DNA from 4 places in the Paenibacillus sp. YSY-4.3 genome. Region 3 is predicted to be linked to each of the others. Evidence: riboswitches for the same ligand, from Rfam matches in the RefSeq annotation. Region 3 holds a riboswitch; each other region holds the start of a gene.
The links. A riboswitch is a leader RNA that binds a small molecule or an ion and turns the genes downstream of it on or off. The one in region 3 is predicted to bind cyclic di-AMP.

Region 1 (2,933 bases), on a different contig from region 3:
TCTGATTATCAGTGCGGCGGTTTGCCGAAGAGAGGCTGAGCGGCAATGGGAGACTGTTGATGGGCAGAAGCAGAGAACGAGAGGTTCGCAGAGAACGGACAAGGAGGGGAACGCATGCCAAGAGGGCCTTTAAATCATGAGCTGGTACGGGAATTTATCGTGGCCGCGCATGGAGATTATGATGCGGTTGCAAGGCTGCTCAAACAGGAGCCCGCACTTGTGCATGCGGTCATCGATTGGGGGAGCGGCGATTGGGAGAGCGCCCTCGGCGCCGCGTCGCATACCGGGAATTTCAGCATTGCAAGACTGCTGCTGGCGCACGGGGCACGAATGGATATTTTCGCTGCAGCTATGCTTGGAGAACTGAACGTCGTAAAAGCGATCGTGGAGAATCATCCCGAGACCGTCTATGCTAAGGGGCCGCACGGAATATCGCTGATCCGTCACGCCGAGGCCGGTGGGAATGCTGCCATTTTCGTCTATGAGTATTTAAGTATATTCCTATCGAAAGAGGTGGTCGGAAAATGATGGTGATGATGAAGGCCATCCAGATCATCCGGGTCCGAAAAGGCAAAGCAAACGAAGTGCTGGCTCGCTTCAGAACGCCCATATCGGTCCATGCTTTTGAAGGATTCCTGTTCATGGAAGTGCTGATCAGAGATAATTGCCCGGAATACGATGAGCTGCAGGTTTGCACTACTTGGGAGGATCGATGGTATTTTGAGAAGTGGTTAACGAGCAGAGCAGCGCGAACGCTCCACCGCAAGTTTAGAGAGCTTAAGCCGGAAGTCAGCCAACTCATTGGCTCCGAGCTGGCGACTTATGAAGTAGCCGCGCAGTATAGGCCGCTGCGGCAAAAGTTTGAACCGGAACGGGGGATGGCCGGTCCCATGACAGAAAATAACATTAACCGTCAAATTTTAAGAATTTTATAATTATACCAATTCTCTTGTTAATTACCCTAAGGTTGACAATCCCGTCAGTACACCGTATCATAGACACACGCTTAGTTTCTTGGTGATAGCCAGGAAAGCGGGGGAACCAGTTCTTTTTTTTGGGGCGAATCACTCATTCCTATGAGGTGTAGGGTACCATCTTACCCGAGTCCGTCAGCTAACCTCGTCAGCAGTGGATGGGTCTGTTATATGATTATTTATTACGTCTCTTAGACCCTATTTTAGGGTCTATTTTTGTCTTCTGACCCTTGCTGGCGCAGCTGTGTCTAGGACCCCGATCCGGGGTCTTTTTTGTTGATTACTAGGAAGGAGGATGTACAATGACAAAGACTAAAACGAAGTACATTACGAATCTGGACAGACTGACTATGATTCCGGAAGAGGAGCGCGAGCGTTTGAAACCGATTACGGAGAAATTCGTATTTCGGGTGAACGATTATTACTTGAACCTGATCGACTGGAATGATCCTCAGGATCCCATTCGCAAGCTGGTCATTCCAAATGAGGGGGAACTCGAGGAGTATGGCCGCTGGGATGCTTCCGACGAGGATACCAACTACGTTGTGCCGGGATGTCAGCACAAGTATACGACGACCGCCCTGCTGATCGTGTCAGAGGTATGCGGCGCGTACTGCCGGTATTGCTTCCGCAAGCGCCTGTTCCGCAACGACGTGAAGGAGGCCATGTCCGATGTGCAGCCGGGAATCGATTATATCGCCAAGCATCCCGAGATCAACAACGTCCTGTTGACTGGCGGGGACAGCCTTATTCTAGCCACGGAGAAACTGCGGGGCATCCTTGCCCAGCTGCGTGAAATTGAGCACGTTAAAATTATTCGTCTCGGCTCGAAGATTCCCGTGTTCAATCCCATGCGCATTTACGAGGACGAGGAGCTGCTCGATGTGATCCGCACCTATTCTACGCCGGAGCAGCGCATTTACGTTATGGCCCATATTAACCATCCGCGCGAGATTACGGAGGAAGCGAGACGCGGCTTTCAGGCATTGCATGAGGCCGGCGCGATCGTAGTCAACCAGACCCCGGTGCTGAGAGGCATTAACGATGACCCTGTAGTGCTTGGCGAGCTGCTGGATAAGCTGTCTTGGGCAGGGGTTACGCCTTACTACTTCTTCGTGAACAGGCCGGTAGCGGGGAACCGTGATTTCGTCCTTTCCTTGGAAGAGGTCTATCGGATCGTCGAGGAGGCAAAGGCGCGGACATCCGGTCTGGGTAAACGAGTCAGGCTGTCGATGAGCCATACGTCCGGCAAGATCGAAATTCTCGCGATTGAAAACGGCAAGGCCTATTTGAAGTACCACCAGTCCCGCGACGGGGATTACGGCAAATTGATGATCCTCGATTGCCCTAAGGATGCGGCTTGGTTTGACGATCTTCCCGGCAATGAGCAGTATTGGCGGCAGCCCGAGAAGAAGACCGATGAAGTTGTCTCCGTGAACGAAATGCCCGATTTACCGCAGAAGAGAAAACGCACGCCTGCTATGCTATAACATATAAATCATAGTGACCATCCCCTGAGGAGCGGCCTGAAGTAATATTTGGCTGCATCCTCCGGGGATTTTTGTTTGTATCCTGATCGTTTGCACGCTTTTCATTTCTCAGGATGGCGGTGATAGATTATGATAAATCTAATAAGACATTTGGAGAAGGGGTAGTTATGGAGAGACTGACATTCGATCCTTCCGGGTACAAAATAAAATGGGGTGCCGAGAGCATCGAGCTGCTGGCGAAGGAGTTCGCGCTGCTGCAATTTTTGTATCGCCACCGCGACCGGGCATTTACGCGCGAACATCTCCTGGACCAGGTCTGGACGATGGAGTTCCCGGTAGAGCGGACGGTCGATGATCATATTTATCGCCTGCGGAAGAAGCTGACTCCTTGGGCGCATATCCGCATTAATACGGTGCGGGGATACGGATACAGCCTGACCGTCGGGGAGCCGAAATCCGTGATGAATCC
Region 2 (2,933 bases), on a different contig from region 3:
GCAAATTCTAACGGTTGTGAGCGACGTTATTTGGGCAAAAACGGGGTTTAACAAAATGTAACGGTTGCCAGCGAGCCTATTTCCGTTTTTTCGTAGGCAGAGGGGCAATTTCGTCCAAATAAGCGCTCATACAAACGTTAGAAAAGCCCCCCCTTTTTTTAGGGACGATTAAGCACAATGACAACCGTTAGCGTAGCCTCTTCCAAAGTCATCGTCGTATTACTGACTGCTTGAATACTAGGTTTCTCGTCGTACGACGATTACTAGGTCGAGTCCAAAACTGGGGACAGATGCGCTGGAGTTCTCCGTCTTTTTCCCGGAACGCATCGGTAACCATTTACGTTAAGCAGGCTAATCCCCCTCGGGAGATTACTTGAAATGAGTTTACACAAAAATCTTGATAGACCCCTTTAATCTGACTTACCGTCCTACAATTCCGTCCATGTCACGTTTAGCTCAATGACCCCTTCACTCGAGGACAATCGTCCGCCAATCATGGACCAGCTTTCATTTTTATCGGGATTATCGCCTTGAATAATAATGTTCTTATCGTCAATGGTCTGACCGGAATCATCCAAGTTTTGCGTTTTGAAATACTCCTTGTACAGCTTGGTAATCGTCACCATGTCTTCTTCAGTTGAGAAAATAAGCAGCACCGATTTCTTGCCGTCATTGAATTCAGAGTGAGATGTGCTGATCTTGGCATCGTTTATTATGTTTTGGCATTTTCTCCTACGGTTGATAGGCCCATTTATGAATCGGGTTCAGGGTTTTGGGGGTATACTTTAGACCCGTGTGTAAGCTTCCTTCCTCCTAGTCTACGTGAAATCTACCTCACGATGCGAAACGCAGAAAAAAAACGAGCCAGTCAAAGAGCGCGGGTAATGTAAGCGTACTCTTGGCACAGAAGGGGTTATTTTTGCGTCAAATCCGAATTCTTTATTTGTTTACAGATACTTTTTTTGGGAGTAAGATTTCATTCATGACGAACTGGTTTATGAAATGAATAATCCTTTATCGCTGAATTCTGCAGTCAGGAACGGGGGAACCAAAGGGATGAGCTTGTATCCGTCCCAGGGGTGAATCGCTTGATTTGAACTAGGTAATATCAAGTGTAGGGCTACTTTCAGGCCCGAATCCGTCAGCTAACCTCGTAAGCGTTACGAAAGAGGAATTTGTCGCGTGCCCACGTTTTTTTGAGCTGCCGCGGGAAAGGCCAACTTTCCTGCGGCTTTTTTTGCGCTAATGGAGTCACAGGGATTGCCGGTTTGTACGGATAATGGTTAAACCAAGAGGGTACGATACAAAATGTCCCATATCTCAAACTGGTGGTGGAAATTAGGATGACTGTAAAAAGACTGTTGATTGGGCGGCCGTTGAAATCGACGGAATTAGGGGAGCAAAAGCTGAATAAGAAGAAGGCGCTGGCCATTCTTTCTTCCGATGCTTTATCGTCCGTGGCTTATGGGCCGGAGCAAATTTTGCTCGTGCTGGTGACCGTCAGCACAGCGGCGTTTTGGTATTCGATTCCGATTGGGATCGGCGTATTGGTATTATTGACCGCTCTTATTTTATCCTATCGGCAGATTATTTTTGCTTACCCGCAAGGCGGGGGAGCTTATGTGGTTTCCAAGCAGAACCTGGGGATTTTCCCCGGCCTGGTTGCGGGAGGCTCCTTGCTGGTCGACTATATTCTAACCGTTGCCGTCAGCGTGTCTGCGGGTACGGATGCGATCACGTCGGCCATTCCGAGCTTCCACGAGCATAAAGTCATCATCGCAGTCATTTTTGTCATTCTCCTGACCTTGCTGAATTTGCGGGGTATTACTGAATCCGCGACGATTCTAGCTTATCCTGTGTATTTATTCGTTGTCGCTTTATTCATTCTGATTGCCGTAGGGCTTTACGATATTGCGATGGGCCATGTCTCGCCAAGTTTACATGTACCGGTCGGTACGCCAGTGGCGGGGATGACGCTATTCTTGGTGTTACGGGCTTTTGCCTCGGGAAGCTCGGCTTTGACCGGGGTGGAGGCGATCTCCAATGCGATTCCGAACTTCAAGAATCCCGCGCCGAATAATGCAGCCAAGACGTTGATGGCGATGGGCATCTTGCTTGCGATCCTGTTCTCGGGCATTGTATTTCTGGCTTATTATTACGGGATTGTGCCTTCCCCGGAGAAGACGGTGGTCTCGCAAATCGCCGAGCATACCTTCGGCAGAAATGCCGTGTACTATTTTATCCAAGGCACGACGGCCTTGATTCTGATATTGGCGGCTAATACGGGTTATTCGGCATTTCCGCTGCTGGCTGTAAACCTGGCTAACGACCGGTTCATTCCAAGAATGTTCACGGTACGGGGTGACCGGTTGGGTTACTCCAATGGCATCATCAGTCTGGGGTTGCTATCGATCATCCTGATTATCGCGTTCCAAGGGCAGACGGAGCAGCTGATCCCGTTGTACGCGGTCGGCGTGTTCATTCCGTTTACGCTATCGCAGACGGGGATTATGATGAAATGGATTCGTGAGAAGCCGACGGGCTGGGTGCCTAAGCTGATCATCAACTCCATCGGCGCTTTGATTTCCTTAACCGTCTCGTTGGTGTTCTTCCTGACGAAATTTACGCGGGTCTGGCCGGTACTGATCTTTTTGCCGTTGATCGTTTGGCTGTTTTATCGGATCAAGAAGCATTATGAAGCGGTTGGCGAACAGCTGCGGCTGACGACCTGCGAGCCGGCGGTGCCGATTACGGGGAACGTCATTATTTTGCCTGTGTCAGGGATTACGCATGTCGTCGACCATTCCTTGAATTACGCCAAATCCTTGTCACCAGATCAGATTATTGCCGTGTATATTCCGTTTGAGAGAGAAGATATTGCCCGCTTTGAGGAGAAGTGGAATAAATGGAGACCTGATGTACGGCTGGTGGTG
Region 3 (2,933 bases):
TGCAGTACACGTTATTGCTTGCTGCGTTAGGCGTATTATTCGGATTCATACTCGGATTGCTCGTCGCTTTGATCCGGATGTCGCCATGGGGGATCGTACGATTTATCGGGCATGCCTGGGTTGAGTTTCTACGCGGGACGCCGATGCTTGTGCAGTTGATGATCATTCATTACGGCTTGTCATACATGTTCGACATTGCCTTCAGTCCAATCGAATCAGGAGCAATTACGCTGTCCATTAACAGCTCGGCTTATTTGGCGGAAATATTCCGTGCGGGCATTCAGGGTGTGGACCGAGGTCAGAGCGAAGCGGCGCGTTCGCTCGGGATGACGCAGGGACAAACGATGCGTTTCATTATTATTCCGCAGGCGATCAAAAACGTGCTGCCGGCCATCGGCAATGAGTTCGTCGTTATCGTCAAGGAATCGTCGATCGTATCCTTTATCGGGGTGACCGAGATTATGTTCCAGGCGGGTGCTGTTCAAGGGATTACGTATAACGGCATGATGCCGTTCCTGATCGTTGCTGTGATGTATTTTATCGTAACTTTTACGCTTTCCCGCATTTTGGGTCGTTTCGAAAGGAGGTTGCAGGCTAGTGATAACCGTTAAAAATTTGCATAAAAAATTCGGTCAGCTGCATATTTTAAAAGGCATTGACCTGAAAATCAACCGCGGCGAGGTCGTCGTCGTCATCGGGCCGAGCGGATCTGGAAAAAGCACGTTCCTGCGCTGCTTGAACCGGTTGGAGGAGCCGTCCAGCGGTGAAATCTATTTCGAGGGAGAGCTTATTACCGGCAAGAGTCATAATATTAACAAAACCCGCGAGAAGATGGGGATGGTGTTTCAGCATTTTAATCTGTTTCCTCATAAGACGGTGCTTGAGAACGTCATGATGGCTCCAGTCCAGGTAAAAAAGCAGACCAAGCAGGACGCAGAAAAATTTGCGCTTTTACTATTGCGCAAGGTTGGACTGGAAGACAAGAGCAAGGCTTATCCGTCCCAATTGTCGGGGGGCCAGAAACAGCGCATTGCCATAGCCCGCGCCCTGGCGATGGAGCCGCATGTGATGCTGTTTGACGAGCCAACTTCCGCACTTGACCCCGAGATGGTGGGCGAGGTGCTTGAAGTCATGAAGGAGCTGGCGACGGGCGGTATGACGATGGTAATCGTTACGCATGAAATGGGCTTCGCCCGCGAGGTGGGCGACCGCATCTTGTTTATGGATCAAGGCGTTATCATCGAGCAGGGCACCCCGCAGCAGGTGTTCGGTTCGCCGCGGAATCAGCGGACTCAGGATTTCTTAAGCAAAGTTTTGTAATTAGATAGATTGGCAAAGGCATGACCGACTGGTCATGCCTTTTTGCGTTGGCGGGTAAAAATTAAATTTTTTGTCATGGTTTCCGTCATTGTATTTCCTTGATAAATGTTGGTTTTTATACCATTGGTAACATTTGCATGGCCCATAGGTTACAAAGTTGTGATATATTCATAACGGCCGAAACACTGCTAAGGCAGGTGCGGGGGACGATTTATGACAAGCGATGCAAATGCAAAGGTAACAGCTTGGCTTGTCTCGGGGTGAAGCGCTACATAATCCGGCGCCGGGAGCTATCCTTTTTTCCGAATCCGACAACTAACTCCGCAGGCAAAGTTAAAGGAGGAGCATCATGTTTAAACAGCGTAAAGGTCTTCATAAATTGGGGATGGGGATTAAGACTGCGGTGATTGCAGCAGGGTTGTTGGGAGCACTGCATGCCGTGCCAGCATATGCGGATTCAGTACATACGGCAAAGAGTGGAGATACCTTCTATTTTCTCGCCAAGCAGTACGGAGTCAATTTGGACAAGCTTATGCAAGCTAATCCAAGCATAGAAGCAACGAATATTTACGAGGGCTTGAAAATTACGATTCCAGGTCAAAACATGCAGGCGCTTTCTGCTTCGGGCAGCGAAATCCAAACATTGTCCACGCTTAAGGTATTTTCTGCGGACCGGGTAGTGCAGGCTTGGGGCAAATCGTTTAACTACAAATCTACGAAAAAAGTCAAAGCTACGGCTTACTCCGCAGCAGCCAGTGAAAATGGGAAATGGGGCGCCGTCGATTACTACGGCAATCCTTTGAAGCTCGGAACGATCGCTGTTGATCCAAATGTCATTCCGATGGGCACGAAAGTGCTAGTCACTGGACACAGCCATTCCGATTTGCCGAAAAATGCATTCGTCGCCACGGCAACCGATCAGGGCAGCGCAATCAAAGGCGACCGGATTGATATATTCATTCCGGCGAGCCCGCAGAAGGTTAACGAGTTCGGTTTTCAGGATGTCACGCTCTATATTTTGGATTAATATCAGCCTGGTCACGATTTAAACTATTTATCTTAAAAAGGACGTTCCACTGCGAGATCCGCATGGAAGTCCTTTTTTGCATTGCAAGCAATGTCCGCTTACAAAGCTTTCTTATAAGATAGCAGCTCGGGGATCGTTACAAAGCGGTAGCCACGGTTCCGCAGCACCTTGATGATATCGGGCAGGGCTTCGATGGTTCCCGTCAAATTGGAACCCGTACCGCCGCCGGCATGCTGCAGCACAATCGATCCCGGCCCGACGGCGCTGAGCACGTTACGTTTTACCTTTTCTTTGCTGAGCGCTTTCCAATCGAGAGAATCGACGTTCCAGTTAATGATTTTGTAGCCTTGCTGCTTGGCCCATTTGAGTTGATCCTCATTAATTTCTCCGTAGGGCGGACGAATGAAGCGAGGCTTATAGCCGATAATCCGTTCGATCACTTTCTCAGTTCGCTCAATTTCACTTTTGAATTCTTGGACGGATTTCTTCTTAAACAAAGGGTGGCTGTAGGAATGGTTGCCGACGATATGTCCTTCACGGTGAATTCTTCGCAGCAGCTCAGGATGCTTCTTCGCCCGGCTGCCAA
Region 4 (2,933 bases), on a different contig from region 3:
GATCGAGGGGCAAAATAGATTCTGGCAAATTCCCGAGGTTCATCATTACTTATGGATGATCATCGGCATGGTCTTGCTTCGCCTGCTGCTCACTCCTCTTGTCCATGCAGGAATATTATATGGACTGCTTCCTAGCGAGGATAGAGCGCCCGGCCTCCCGCTATTCAGAGGTATTCAGAAATTCTGGAAACCCGTGACCCTGTTCTACTTCCTGGAGCTTATTTTGATCCTGGTCCCTACGCTTTGGCTCCTACCCAGAGTATACACCGCCTTGGCACCCATTCTGCAGGGAAGCGGCCATATCTCGGTCGTTCTAGTCACTATCGCTTATGCTGTCGGCTGGCTCTGCTACAGCTGGTTCATACGCCAAACTGTACTGTTCCTGCAATTCGGCTACTTATTTAAAGGCAATGCCTGGCCGTCCCTGCTCCTTTGCTGGAAACATCTCCTGCCCGGCCTTGGCATCTCCTTTATCCTTGCAGCCTCTTGCTCTATCATATTCATCTTATTCGGCACGGCATCATGGGTCTGGACCGGTCTGCTGGCCCTCATTTTGCAGCAAACATACCCATTCTTCCGCAGTGTTTTCAAAATATGGAAAATATCCTCGCAATATTGTCTATGGCAACAAAAAAGTTAAAATTTCTTCATCTTCTCCCCTCCCTAGAGCCACAAGGCCTCCGCGCATGCGCGGAGGCCTTATTCTATGCTTACTATATAATTCTCGCAATTTAACCATTGCCAAATGATCCCTGCCTTGTTACAATAACAACAGTACTTTTTAAGTAACAGATTTGTAATCATTTCTGTCATAATTCACAAGATGCATGACAGCAGTGTCGAATAAGTTACACATGGTGTTAAAATCACAGCCGAATTCCCGTCACCAGGGAAACGGGGGAACCATTTTGGGTGAATTGATCTCGCTTCAGAGGGATCATAGGGGACCTTCAACCCGAACCCTTAAGCTAACCTCGCAGGCATTGGAAGGAGCATAACTTCTTTGAAGAAAAAGTTGGCTGTAGCAGCTATAAGTTTGTCCATCCTGTTCACCTTAGGGGCTGGCAGCGCTTTCGCAGACTCTAAACTGGATACAACTATTGATTCCGCACTGGGCACTAAATATGTATCTGGCGGTACGAGCACCGATGGCTTTGATTGTTCCGGATTTACCTCTTACGTATTCAAGAGCCTTGATATCAAGCTGCCTCGCACATCGGCATCCCAATACAATATGGGAACAGCTGTCAAGAAGGATGAGCTGAAGGCCGGGGATCTCGTATTCTTCAACACTTCCGGTAATGGAGTGTCCCATGTTGGCGTTATGGTTGATGGCGAGAGCTTCGCCCACGCTTCAACGAAGAAAGGGGTAATCATTACCAAATTAAGCGATGATTATTATGTCAAACGCTATGTCGGTGCCAAACGCATCATGAGCACGGACAAGTACGAAGAGGTTGCGGTTGATAGCCAAGATCATGACGATGTAGAATAATACGTCCAGAAAACCTGTAGAGTGGTTCCTTGCCGAACCCGCCTACAGGTTTTTTTATCCCTCAAAAGGCACAGGATAACTTTACCAACATGCTGCAGCAGAGCCTTTCTTGCAAAAGATGGCCGTTTTTGTTAGAATAACCAAAGTGATAAGTTACAATCTTGTCATCATTGTTGTAAGTCGTTTCGTTTCGGGTGCATACAACTAGATAAGCCGAATTCCCGGCACCCGGGAAACGGGGGAACCATTTATGGGTGAATTGATCTCGCTACATAAGAGATGATAGGGAACCTTCAACCGAATCCTTAAGCTAACCTCGCAGGCCTTGGAAGGAGCACAACATCTTGAGAAAGACTTTGACAGCAGCGGCGACGAGCTTGGCTATTCTTCTTACGTTGGGGACAGCAAGCGCATACGCCGACTCGAACACGACATTGAACAAGACGGTTAATGCCGTCTACGGAACACCTTACAAATTCGGGGGAACGACCACAAACGGTTTTGATTGCTCCGGATTTACAAGCTACGTCTTTAAGAAAATGGGTGTTAAGCTGGCCCGCGTATCGTCAGCGCAGTACAAGCAGGGTACGTCTGTTGCGAAGAATCAGCTTCAGGAAGGAGATCTCGTATTTTTTAATACGACCGGCAAAGGAGTATCTCATGTCGGCATTTATATCGGCGATGGAAAGTTCGCCCATGCCTCTTCTTCTAAAGGAATCCGTACCGATAAATTAAGCAACAGCTACTACAAGGAACGTTATGTCGGAGCGAAACGGATCCTAAGCAAATACGGCTATTCTACCCACGCCGCCCAATCCTAATCACCTAGCCCATTTATGTCTACTGCTTTTACATAGCCCGACAATTCCTGCCAGAATTGTCGCGGCTTTTTTATTAGGACTTAATCGCTCTATCTTATTAACGAAGCTTCAAGGAAAAAGGTTGCAGGCATACACGCCATAGGTACTATTTATCAACGCCCCACTAAACCGTTTTCACTATAAATAGATAACTCCGCCTCCCACGTTAAAAATCTCTCGGCCAGAGCCTTTACAATAAAATAAAATCCCGTTACAGTGTTGATAAAACGATCGCGCCGGCGAAGTTCCATGGCACGGCATTCCCATTTGTACAAGGAGGCGCAAGATGGATAAACGAGATATTCAGTTTAAAATCGTTCCTATGGAAGAACGCCATGGGGAAGCAATCAGTACTTGGCGCTACGACTCTCCCTATGATATCTATAGCTGGCTGCCTTGGGAACAAATGAAGGCTCTTGATGTTGAATTCGGCAATCCGGCCTTACGGGCCGAGCAGTATGTATCCATTCTAGACGAGGAAGGAAATTTGGCCGGGTTCGCCCAATATTTCCCCATGGAGAACGTCACAAGACTCGGGATCGGGATGAGGCCCGATTTATGCGGTCATGGTTTGGGTA

Region 1: it holds a riboswitch for cyclic di-AMP, as region 3 does, so the genes downstream of both, ACYUJT_RS21255 (KamA family radical SAM protein) here and ACYUJT_RS20260 (3D domain-containing protein) in region 3, are expected to answer to the same signal.
Region 2: it holds a riboswitch for cyclic di-AMP, as region 3 does, so the genes downstream of both, ACYUJT_RS09700 (APC family permease) here and ACYUJT_RS20260 (3D domain-containing protein) in region 3, are expected to answer to the same signal.
Region 4: it holds a riboswitch for cyclic di-AMP, as region 3 does, so the genes downstream of both, ACYUJT_RS24970 (C40 family peptidase) here and ACYUJT_RS20260 (3D domain-containing protein) in region 3, are expected to answer to the same signal.

What each region holds. Positions count from the first base shown of each region.
Region 1 covers NZ_BAABMC010000008.1:104,560-107,492, reverse strand. The annotation lists gene ACYUJT_RS21270 (hypothetical protein) at 1-133, shown strand, start outside; gene ACYUJT_RS21265 (ankyrin repeat domain-containing protein) at 115-528, shown strand; gene ACYUJT_RS21260 (antibiotic biosynthesis monooxygenase) at 525-935, shown strand; cyclic di-AMP (ydaO/yuaA leader) riboswitch at 994-1,143, shown strand; gene ACYUJT_RS21255 (KamA family radical SAM protein) at 1,277-2,464, shown strand; gene ACYUJT_RS21250 (winged helix-turn-helix domain-containing protein) at 2,632-2,933, shown strand, end outside.
Region 2 covers NZ_BAABMC010000002.1:674,777-677,709, reverse strand. The annotation lists gene ACYUJT_RS09705 (hypothetical protein) at 429-626, opposite strand; cyclic di-AMP (ydaO/yuaA leader) riboswitch at 1,009-1,176, shown strand; gene ACYUJT_RS09700 (APC family permease) at 1,344-2,933, shown strand, end outside.
Region 3 covers NZ_BAABMC010000007.1:127,432-130,364, reverse strand. The annotation lists gene ACYUJT_RS20270 (amino acid ABC transporter permease) at 1-611, shown strand, start outside; gene ACYUJT_RS20265 (amino acid ABC transporter ATP-binding protein) at 598-1,320, shown strand; cyclic di-AMP (ydaO/yuaA leader) riboswitch at 1,486-1,667, shown strand; gene ACYUJT_RS20260 (3D domain-containing protein) at 1,670-2,347, shown strand; gene ACYUJT_RS20255 (polysaccharide deacetylase family protein) at 2,446-2,933, opposite strand, start outside.
Region 4 covers NZ_BAABMC010000016.1:30,785-33,717, forward strand. The annotation lists gene ACYUJT_RS24965 (hypothetical protein) at 1-640, shown strand, start outside; cyclic di-AMP (ydaO/yuaA leader) riboswitch at 861-998, shown strand; gene ACYUJT_RS24970 (C40 family peptidase) at 1,004-1,495, shown strand; cyclic di-AMP (ydaO/yuaA leader) riboswitch at 1,697-1,835, shown strand; gene ACYUJT_RS24975 (C40 family peptidase) at 1,840-2,316, shown strand; gene ACYUJT_RS24980 (GNAT family N-acetyltransferase) at 2,642-2,933, shown strand, end outside.